DNA from 2 places in the Massilia sp. P2_C2 genome. Region 2 is predicted to be linked to the other one. Evidence: predicted binding sites of a transcription regulator. Region 2 holds the regulator's gene; the other holds the start of a gene.
What was found. Region 2 encodes HrcA, which represses chaperone genes, less so after heat shock. Its sites were predicted from a motif close to TTAGCACTCNNNNNNNNNGAGTGCTAA; they were not measured.

Region 1: a site for HrcA is predicted at 4,321-4,347, ahead of rpoH (RNA polymerase sigma factor RpoH). Genes of this name have one in related genera too.

Annotation. Positions count from the first base shown of each region.
Region 1 covers NZ_JBFUDR010000021.1:493-6,137, forward strand. The annotation lists gene AC1DYX_RS04300 (hypothetical protein) at 1-103, opposite strand, end outside; gene AC1DYX_RS04305 (glutathione S-transferase) at 199-795, opposite strand; gene AC1DYX_RS04310 (acyltransferase family protein) at 955-2,124, shown strand; gene AC1DYX_RS04315 (dienelactone hydrolase family protein) at 2,173-3,057, shown strand; gene rpoH (RNA polymerase sigma factor RpoH) at 3,299-4,189, opposite strand; gene ftsX (permease-like cell division protein FtsX) at 4,633-5,553, opposite strand; gene AC1DYX_RS04330 (cell division ATP-binding protein FtsE) at 5,550-5,645, opposite strand, start outside.
Region 2 covers NZ_JBFUDR010000408.1:207-4,301, reverse strand. The annotation lists gene AC1DYX_RS28205 (HAD family hydrolase) at 1-629, shown strand, start outside; gene hrcA (heat-inducible transcriptional repressor HrcA) at 685-1,698, shown strand; gene fur (ferric iron uptake transcriptional regulator) at 1,715-2,143, opposite strand; gene AC1DYX_RS28190 (outer membrane protein assembly factor BamE) at 2,350-2,967, shown strand; gene dapB (4-hydroxy-tetrahydrodipicolinate reductase) at 2,964-3,788, shown strand; gene AC1DYX_RS28180 (barstar family protein) at 3,873-4,095, shown strand, end outside.

The DNA.
Region 1 (5,645 bases), on a different contig from region 2:
GGAGCGGATAGACGGCGTCGGGCGGCGGCGGTGTGGTGCAGCCGGCCAGCAGCAGCGCGAGCGCCAGGGCAACCAGGGCGGCAAGCGGTCGCGGCAGCGTCATGGGGCGTCCTTTGTTTGCATAAAGCCAATAATAGCAAACTCGCCAGCCCGGGCCGGCGCGATTTGGCCCGGCCGTGGGATGCCGGTCGCGGCCGGTCAGACGATCGGGTAGCGGCGGAACACGGGCAATGCTTCCGCCCGCGTCGCCCAGGCCGCGAGGCGGGGAAAGTCGGCGGGCGAGACGATCTGCGGCACCATCAGCTGGATGAACGACCATGTCACCGCAGCCGTGATGGCGGCCTGGCCGAGGTCGACGATGTCGAGCGCGTCCGCTTCCCCGTCCAGCTGGCGGCAGGCGGCCAGCAATTGTTCCTGCACACGGTCGAGCCAGGGCTGGTGCTGTTTCTCGGGCGGGCGCAACTGGTATTCGTAGACGACCTGCGCCGTCTTTTCGCAGGCGGCCAGCGCCGGGCCGATGGCGCGCAGGGCTTGCGCGCGCGGGGCAGGGGCGCCCGGCAGCAGGGAGCGGCCGGCCAGCGCCTCGGCATACTCGATGATCAGCGTGGAATCGATCAGCACCGTCCCGTCGTTCAGTACGAGCGTCGGCGCCTTGACCACCGGATTGATGGCGGCAAAGGCATTGAAGTTGCGGAACACCGACAACGCCTTGTGTTCGAACGGGATGTCGAGCAGGTCCAGCGTGATGGCGACGCGGCGGACGAAGGGCGAATCGAGCATGCCGATGAGTTGCATGGGGTCTCCTGGTGGGTGCGATGGCCTTTTATTCTATTGCCTTTGCGGCAATGATGCAGGCCATGCATCGTGACTTGACGGCACGGGCGGCGCAGCCGATATTTGAAATCGTTTTCATAACCGGGCAACGAGGGGGAGAGGATGGGTGACGTGGTAAGAATGGCGCGGGAACGCGGGACGGATACGCGGCGGACACCGGCCGCGCAGGCGCCGCGCGTGCTGGCCGTCGACCTGTTCCGCGGCCTCGCTGTGATGGGCATGGTCATGGTCGCGTATGCGGGCGGCTGGGACCACCGTTTCACGTTCCTGACACACGCCGACTGGCGCGGGTTCGCCATCGCCGACATGATCTTCCCGGCTTTCCTGTTCTGTGCCGGCGCCGCCCTGCCGTACGCAATGCGACGGCGGGAAGCACAGGACAGGGCGGCCCTCGTCCGGCACGTGTGGCGTCGTGCCGCCGTGCTCGTCGCACTCGGCGTCCTGTTGAACCTGCTGCCCGGTTTCGACGTTGCTCACGTGCGCTTGCCGGGCATCCTGCAGCGCATCGGCCTGTGCTACGCCATCGCCGGCACCGGCTGTGTGCTGGTGGCGCGCCGCGACGGCCCGTCGGTCGCGGCGCTGGTCACGGCGCTGCTCGTCCTGCTGGCCGGTTACGCTGCGCTGCTGCTCGCATGGGACGCACCCGGCTGCGGCCGTGCCTGCTTCGATTCGGCGCATGCGCTGCCGGCCGTCGTCGACCGCGCCTTGTTCGGTGTCGCCCATTTGTGGCCGTGGGGGCGAACGGGCGACGTCGTCACCTACGATCCGGAAGGCCTCGTGTCGACGCTGGGCGCACTCGTCAACATGCTGCTCGGCGTGACGGCGTCCGTGCTGCTGATGCGCTCGCACAAGCCGGCCACACTGACGGCCCTTGCCATCGCCGGGGTGGCCTGTTTGCTGACCGGGTTCCTGCTCGATCCACTCGTACCCATGGTCAAGAAGCTGTGGACGCCGAGCTTTGCGCTCGCGTCCGGCGGATTCTCGCTGCTGGCACTGCTGATCCTGATCCGCCTCGTACCGCCCGGTACGGAGGCGCCGGCGTGGACACGGCCGGTGCTTGCGTTCGGCACGAATGCGACGCTGGCCTTCGTCGGCATCACGCTGATCGATACCGCCATGCAACTGTCTTTGGGAAGCGTTGGCAGCGGGCACGACCTGCTGGCGGACATGCTGGCCCGCCTGATCCCGGAGGCCCGGGTGGCATCGGCCGCGTATTCGGCCTTGCTGCTGGGTGTGCTCGGCGCAGGGCTCTGGCAGTTGTACCGCAGGCGGATCGTGATCCGGATCTGAAAAACCGGCGTATGCTGGCGCTCATCTCAACCGGACCGGAGAGTACAGATGACGCGTTTGACCGCAGCGGATTTCGACCCCGAGGTATTGAAATTGTTCGATGGCTATGTGCACGGACGCGTATCGCGCCGCGATTTCCTTGCGCGTGCGGGCCGTTATGCCGCCGGCGGCACAACGGCCGCCACGTTGCTGGCGCAATTATCGCCATCGTTCGCCGCGCCCCTGGTCGCGTTCGCGGACGCGCGCCTGAAGACGGCCTATGTCGACTTCCCGTCGCCGCAGGGCTACGGCAAGGTCCACGGCTACCTGGCCGAGCCGGCGCATGCGAAGGGTAAGTTGCCGACGATCCTCGTCGTGCACGAAAACCGCGGCCTGAACCCGCACATCGAGGACATCGCGCGCCGTATCGCGCTCGACGGTTATGTCGCCTTCGCCCCGGACGCGCTGTACCCGCTGGGCGGCTACCCGGGCGACGAGGACAAGGCGCGGGACCTGTTCCCCAGGCTGGATCAAACCAGGACCCGTGCCGACTTCATCGCGGCCGCCCATGCGCTGGCGACGCTGCCGCAGGGCACGGGCAAGGTCGGCGTGGTGGGCTTCTGCTACGGCGGGGGCATCGCCAATTATCTCGCGACGCAGTTGCCGGACCTGGCGGCCGCCGTGCCGTTCTACGGCATGCAGCCGCCGGCCGCGGACGCCGCGCGCATCCGTGCGCCGTTGCTGATCCACGATGCCGGCAAGGACGAACGCATCCTGGCCGGCTGGCCAGCCTACGAGGCCGCGTTGAAGGCGAACCACGTCGACTACCAGCACTTCGTCTACCCGGGCGTCGAGCATGGCTTCAACAACGACACGACGCCGCGCTACGACGAGGCTGCGGCGAAGCTGGCGTGGGGACGGACGATGGCGTTCTTCAAGACAAAGCTTGCCTAAATTCGGGGTCAGTAAATTCGGGGTCAGAGCATTTTTTTCCCGAGATTCGGGGTCAGAGCACGTTTTCTGATGTGCGAGAAAAATAGCTGTTCGCGTCGATTTGCCGGTGATGGTGGATGATGACAGGGCGGCAAAAAGGGCTCTGACCCCGAATTTTCGGAAATTTGTGCTCTGACCCCGAATTTTGCGGGCAAAACAAAAGGCACCCGCAGGTGCCTTTGTCGTTGGCCGAGAAGAGGGCTTACACGTAAGCCGACAGCGCGGTCTTCATCTTCTTCAGTGCGGCCGATTCGATCTGGCGGATGCGCTCGGCCGATACGCCGAACTCTTCGGCCAGCGTGTGCAGCGTGGCACCCGAACCGTCGTRGTTGGCCAGCCAGCGTGCTTCCACGATGCGGCGCGAACGCGGGTCCAGTTTCGACAAGGCCGTTTCCAGGCCTTCCGATTGCAGGCGAACCTTTTCTTCGCCTTCCAGGACCTTCGTCGGCTCCTGCTGGTCCGAAGACAGGTAGGCGATCGGCGAGAACTTGTCGTCTTCGTCGTCGGTCGGTGCTTCCAGTGCGATGTCGCGGCCGGACAGGCGCGTTTCCATCTCGATCACTTCCTCGCGCTTGACGTCCAGCAACTTGGCGAGATCGTCGACTTGCTGCGGCGACATGGCGTCAAGACCCTGCTTATTGCTGCGCAGGTTGAAGAACAGCTTGCGCTGCGCCTTGGTCGTTGCGACCTTGACCAGACGCCAGTTCTTCAGGATGTATTCGTGCATCTCGGCCTTGATCCAGTGCATGGCGTAGGACACCAGGCGCACGCCCTGGTTCGGGTCGAAGCGCTTGACTGCCTTCATCAGGCCGATATTGCCTTCCTGGATCAGGTCGGCGTGGGGCAGGCCATAGCCCAGGTAACCGCGCGCGATCGACACGACCAGGCGCAAGTGCGACATCACGAGTTTTTGTGCGGCGTCCAGGTCGTTCTTATCCCGCAACTGCGTAGCCAGCGAAACCTCTTCTTCGTGGGACAGCATCGGCAGGCGATTCACTGCCGAGATATAGGCATCGATATTGCCAAGATTGCCACTGAAACCCAGTCCCAGAGCACGACTGCCGGCCGGAACCAATGCGGATTGTGCGGACATAGTCACTCCCTCTGATTTAAGCTGCTGCATCGTCTCGCCATCTCCAGAGCCCCGAAGGCGCAGCTGGCTGGCTTGTGTCGGGATGCTGACGGTGCTATCAAAACCATTTCCCGCGATAGTCTGGCGTAATATTAGCACTCTCTTGAGGTGAGTGCTAGGCGCCACCATATCCCCTTGGACGGGTTTAAGCTTCATTAAAGAATTGCCTATGGGAACCGAAATCAGGGCGATTCCACTCTAGAGCAGACGCGAGTGGCTCAGTTGATTTGGGTCAAATGTGTCGCTCGTATCGATTGAATTTCATGGATGACAGATTAGGCGACGCGTGCTGCGGCTTCTGTTGGTTAGCGCACGTTGCCGTGTAGGCGCATGCCTCGCGTCCGCTGCTGGATTTGACTGGCCAGCAGCGGACGGGTTCGCGCGACGTTGAGCAGAATAAAAACTTAGTTGAGCCGCGCCAGATGCCTCTGCACCGACAACATGGCGCCAACGAGTCCGAGCCCGGCGCTGATCGCCAGCAACGCGGCCATGCCGAGCGGTGGCAGGGCGGCCAACTGGAATTCCGACGCATACAGCCGGGCGAACTCGGCGATGGCCGTGTTCAGCGGACGCAGCGCCAGCGCCACCGCCCCCAGCGCCACGGCGCCGGCACACAGGCCCAGCAGGGCACCCGTGTAGTAGAACGGGCGGTGGATGAAGTTGTCCGTCGCGCCCAGCAGTTTCGACACGGCGATTTCCTCCCGCTGCGTCAGCACTTGCAGGCGAATGGTATTGAACACGACGGCGATCACGACGACGCCCAGCGTCAGTGCGAGCAGCAACAGTGCGAGGCGCAGCACGCCCAGCAGGGCGGCCAGGCGCTTGACCCAGGCCGAATCGACCTGCACGGTGTCGACACCAGGCAGCGCGCGCATCTGTTCGGCGATGCCGTCCACGCGGGCGGCCTCGGCGCCGCTGGCGAAGCCTTCCAGCTTCATCACATAGCTGTCCGGCAACGGGTTATCGCCCAACGTGGCGATCACGTCGGAGAGGCCGCTCTTTTCCTTCAGGCTGGCCAGCGCCTGCTCGCGCGGCACGAAGCTGACTTTCGCATGGCTCCCGTGCAGGATGCGCTGCAGTTGCGGGGCCAGCGCCTGTGCCTGCTCGCGCGGCGTGTCGGTCTTGAGGAACAGGCTGATTTCCGGATCGACGGACAATTCTTCCGACAGGGGCCGGACGTTGTCGAGCAGGGTGACGCCGGCGAAGGGCAGGGCCAGCGCGACGGCGACGACGAGCACGTTGAACAGGAAGCTGCCGGGCGCCTTGCGCACGTGGGACAACGCTGCGCCGAGCGCAAAGCGGTGCTGGCGGAACCAGATGTTCATGCGGCACCTCCCACCACCTGGCCATGTTCGAGACGGATCACGCGCGCGGCGCTGTCCAGGATGTCTTCGTCATGGGTCGAGATGACGCACGT
Region 2 (4,095 bases):
CGCTGTTCGCGTGGTTGCGCGAGCACGCGCCGCGCGTGGCCGAGCGCTTCACCATCGACACCCTGCGCCAGGCGCGCCTGGAACTGCTGGCGCGCAAGCCCGAATTTCACCTCGACCTGGGCAAGCTGCGCCAGGCCGGCCTGCTGGCCGCGTTCCAGGAAGCGGGCGAGAATGCCGCCAAGGTCGAGCATGCGATGGCGCAGTTCTTTGCCGCGCGTAACGCCGTGGTCCCGTACGACGATGTGCTGCCGGGCCTGCTGCGCCTGAAGAACCGGGTGCTGGTCGGTTCGATTTCGAACGGCAATGCCGACCTGCGCACGATCGGCCTGGCGCACCATTTCAAGGTGTCGGTGGCTGCGCCCCAGTTCGGCGTGGCCAAGCCCGAGGCGGCGATCTTCCTGGCCGCCTGCAGAGAACTGGGCGTGGCGCCCGAGGATGCGGTCTATGTCGGCGACGACGTGCTGCTCGACGTGCGGGGCGCCCAGCGCGCGGGCCTGCGCGCCGTGTGGATGAACCGCACGGGTTCCACGAAGCACCTGGAGCACGAGGTGGTGCCGGATGCGATCGTACGCGACTTCGACGAACTGCTCGACTGGCTCAAGCGCGAGCACGACGAGATGCGGGCATGACGCACAAGCGGCGATCGAACGTGCATAATGACAGAAATGAAACCCGTTTTTAGCCATGCAACTCGATAATCGTGCACAAACCCTGCTGAAGGCCTTGGTCGAGCGCTACATCGCCGACGGCCAGCCGGTCGGTTCGCGCGCGCTGTCGAAGATCTCCGGCCTCGACCTCTCGCCGGCCACGATCCGCAACATCATGGCCGATCTCGAGGAAATGGGCTATGTCGCCAGCCCGCACACGTCGGCCGGCCGGATTCCCACGCCGCGCGGCTACCGCCTGTTCGTCGACACCTTGCTGACCGTGCAGCAGATCGACGAGAACGCCGTCGAGGCCGGCATGCGCCTGCCCGCGCACCAGCCGCAGAAAGTGATCGCCAACGCGGCCCAGGTGCTGTCGTCGCTGTCGCAGTTTGCCGGCGTCGTCCAGAGCCCGCGGCGTGAATCGGCGTTCCAGCAGATCGAATTCCTGCGCCTGTCGGAAAAGCGCATCCTGCTCGTGATCGTCGATCCGCGCGGCGACGTGCAGAACCGGCTGCTGCTGACCGACGTCGATTATTCGCCGACGCAGCTGATCCAGTCGGCGAATTACCTGAACCAGCATTTCGCCGGCCTGTCGTTCGACGAGGTGCGCACGCGCCTGACGGGAGAACTGCGCCAGCTGCGCGACGACATGGGCCGCCTGATGCAGGCGGCGGTCGAGGCCGGCAGCGAGGCGCTGGCCGAGACGGACGACATGGTCATTGCCGGCGAGCGCAACCTGCTGTCCGTGGCCGACCTGTCTTCCAACATGAGTTCGCTGCGCCAGCTGTTCGAGATGTTCGAGCAGAAGACGGGCCTGATGCAGCTGCTGGACGTGTCGAGCCGGGCCGGCGGCGTGCAGATCTTCATCGGCGGCGAATCGAAGCTCGTGCCGATGGACGAGATGAGCGTCGTCACCGCGCCGTACGAAGTGAACGGCAAGATCGTCGGTACCCTCGGCGTCATCGGCCCCACGCGCATGGCCTACGAGCGGGTGATCCCGATCGTCGACATCACGGCCAAGCTGCTGTCGAGCGCACTGAGCCAACCCTGACGATAGCGGATGCGGATCAATGCCGGTGCGGGCAATCCGTCTTCTGGCAATGACCGTAGATGGCGAGGGCGTGCTCGGCGATCTTGAAGCCGCGTTCGCTGGCGATCTTCTGCTGGCGGCTTTCGATCTCGTCGTCGTAGAACTCTTCCACGTGGCCGCAGTCAAGACAGACGAGGTGGTCGTGGTGCGAGCCGGCGTTCAGCTCGTAGATTGCCTTGCCGGTTTCAAAATGATTGCGGTTCAACAGGCCAGCCTGCTCGAACTGGGTCAGCACCCGGTAGACGGTAGCCAGACCCACGTCCATGTTCTCGTTCAGCAGGGTCTTGTACACGTCTTCCGCCGTCAGGTGCCGCACCGCGCTGTTCTGGAAAATTTCCAGGATTTTCAGGCGCGGCAAGGTCGCTTTCAGGCCGCTGGCCTTCAGGTCGGTAGGATTGTTACTCATGTTTTGTTACTCGGATATGGGCGGAGTGCTTTATGATATAGCGTTTTACAAGCTCCCGCTCACTCGTAAGCCCGCCAACCTGCTGCGCGTTGCGGTTCCAGCCTGCGATGCTCGCTGTACGTCTTGTACAGCTGCGCTTCTCGGCCGTAACCGCTGCCGCTCGCGACGGTTGACGGACTTCCGGCGATTGATTTTTAAGGTCAGATATGCGCATTAAAGCCGTTTTACATCGTTCCCACGCGCGGGCAGCGCTCGTGGCCGGGCTCGCCTGCATGACGCTGGCGGTCTCCGGCTGTGCGTCCTGGCGCAACCAGACCAAGCCGGCGGAACCGGTGAGCACCGCCCCGGCCGCGGTCGCCGCCGATGCCAGCAAGTCCGCGGCAATCGCGAATTCCGGCGCGCAGACCACGACCGTCACCAAGCTGCAGAAATTCCTCTGGATCTTCTCGCCCTACCGTCCGGACATCCAGCAGGGCAACTTCGTCTCGCAGGAAATGTTGAACCAGCTGAAGGTCGGCCAGACCCGCGACCAGGTTAAATTTATCCTCGGCACCCCGCTGCTGATGGATGCCTTCCACGCCGACCGCTGGGACTATCCGTTCTACCTCGCGCGCGGCAACGGCGAACTGACCACCAGCCGCGTCACGGTGTATTTCAAGGATGATAAGGTCGACCACTTCGACGGTGGCAACCTGCCGACGGAACGCGAGTACATCAATCGCCTGATCGGTATCTCGAAATACGAAACGAAGTCCGAAGAGGAATCGCTGGACGAACTGAAACGCAAACGTGACGAAGCCGCCAAGGGCGGAGGACAACAATGACTCAACTGAAAATCGCCGTTGCCGGCGCCAGCGGCCGCATGGGCCGCATGCTGATCGAAGCCATCGCCGCCGCACCGGACGCCCGGCTCGCCGGCGCCCTCGACCGCGAAGGCAATCCGTTCATCGGTTCCGATGCCGGCGCGTTTTCCGGCCAGCTGACCGGCGTCGTGATCCAGTCCGACCTCGACAAGGGCCTGGCGGACGCCGATTACCTGATCGACTTCACGCGTCCGGAAGGCACGCTGAACCATCTGGAATACTGCGCGGCCCACGGCATCAAGATGATCATCGGCACCACCGGTTTCGATGACGCCGGCAAGGCCGCCATCCGCGCCGCCGCCGACAAGACCGCCATCGTGTTCGCCCCGAACATGAGCATCGGCGTGAACGTCACGATGAAGCTGCTGGAAATGGCGGCCAAGAATTTCTCTGAGGGCTATGACATCGAGATCATCGAAGCCCACCACCGCCACAAGGTCGACGCCCCGTCCGGCACGGCGCTGAAGATGGGTGAGGTGATCGCCGACGCCCTCGGCCGCGACCTGAAGGACTGCGCCGTCTACGGCCGCGAAGGCGTGACGGGCGAGCGCGACCCCTCGACGATCGGCTTCGCCACCGTGCGCGGCGGCGACATCGTGGGCGACCACACCGTGCTGTTCGCCGGCATCGGCGAGCGCATCGAGATCAGCCACAAGTCGAGCAGCCGCGTCAGCTACGCCCAGGGTTCGCTGCGCGCCGCGCGTTTCCTGGCCGACAAGCCGACCGGCCTGTACGACATGCAGGACGTATTGGGGCTCACAAGCCTGGGCCTCAAGGGCTGATTCCGCACACCCGCCGAACTGGACGGCTTTGCCGGCGATCTGCTGGCATACTGGCCGTGAAGCGGGTATTTTTAGGAGACTCCCATGGCTACCGTCGAACTGAACGGCGCCGCGATCACGGACGCCGAAAGCTTTCATGTCGAGAGCCAGCGTGCGTTCGGCTTTCCCGATTCGTATCCGCACACCATGGATTCCTGGGTCGATTGCCTGAGCTATCTGCGCGATGAAGATGGCATGAGCAGCATCCGCCTGAAGGAGGATGAGGTGCTGCACATCGTCGTGACGCACGCCGAGGCCATGCGCGAAC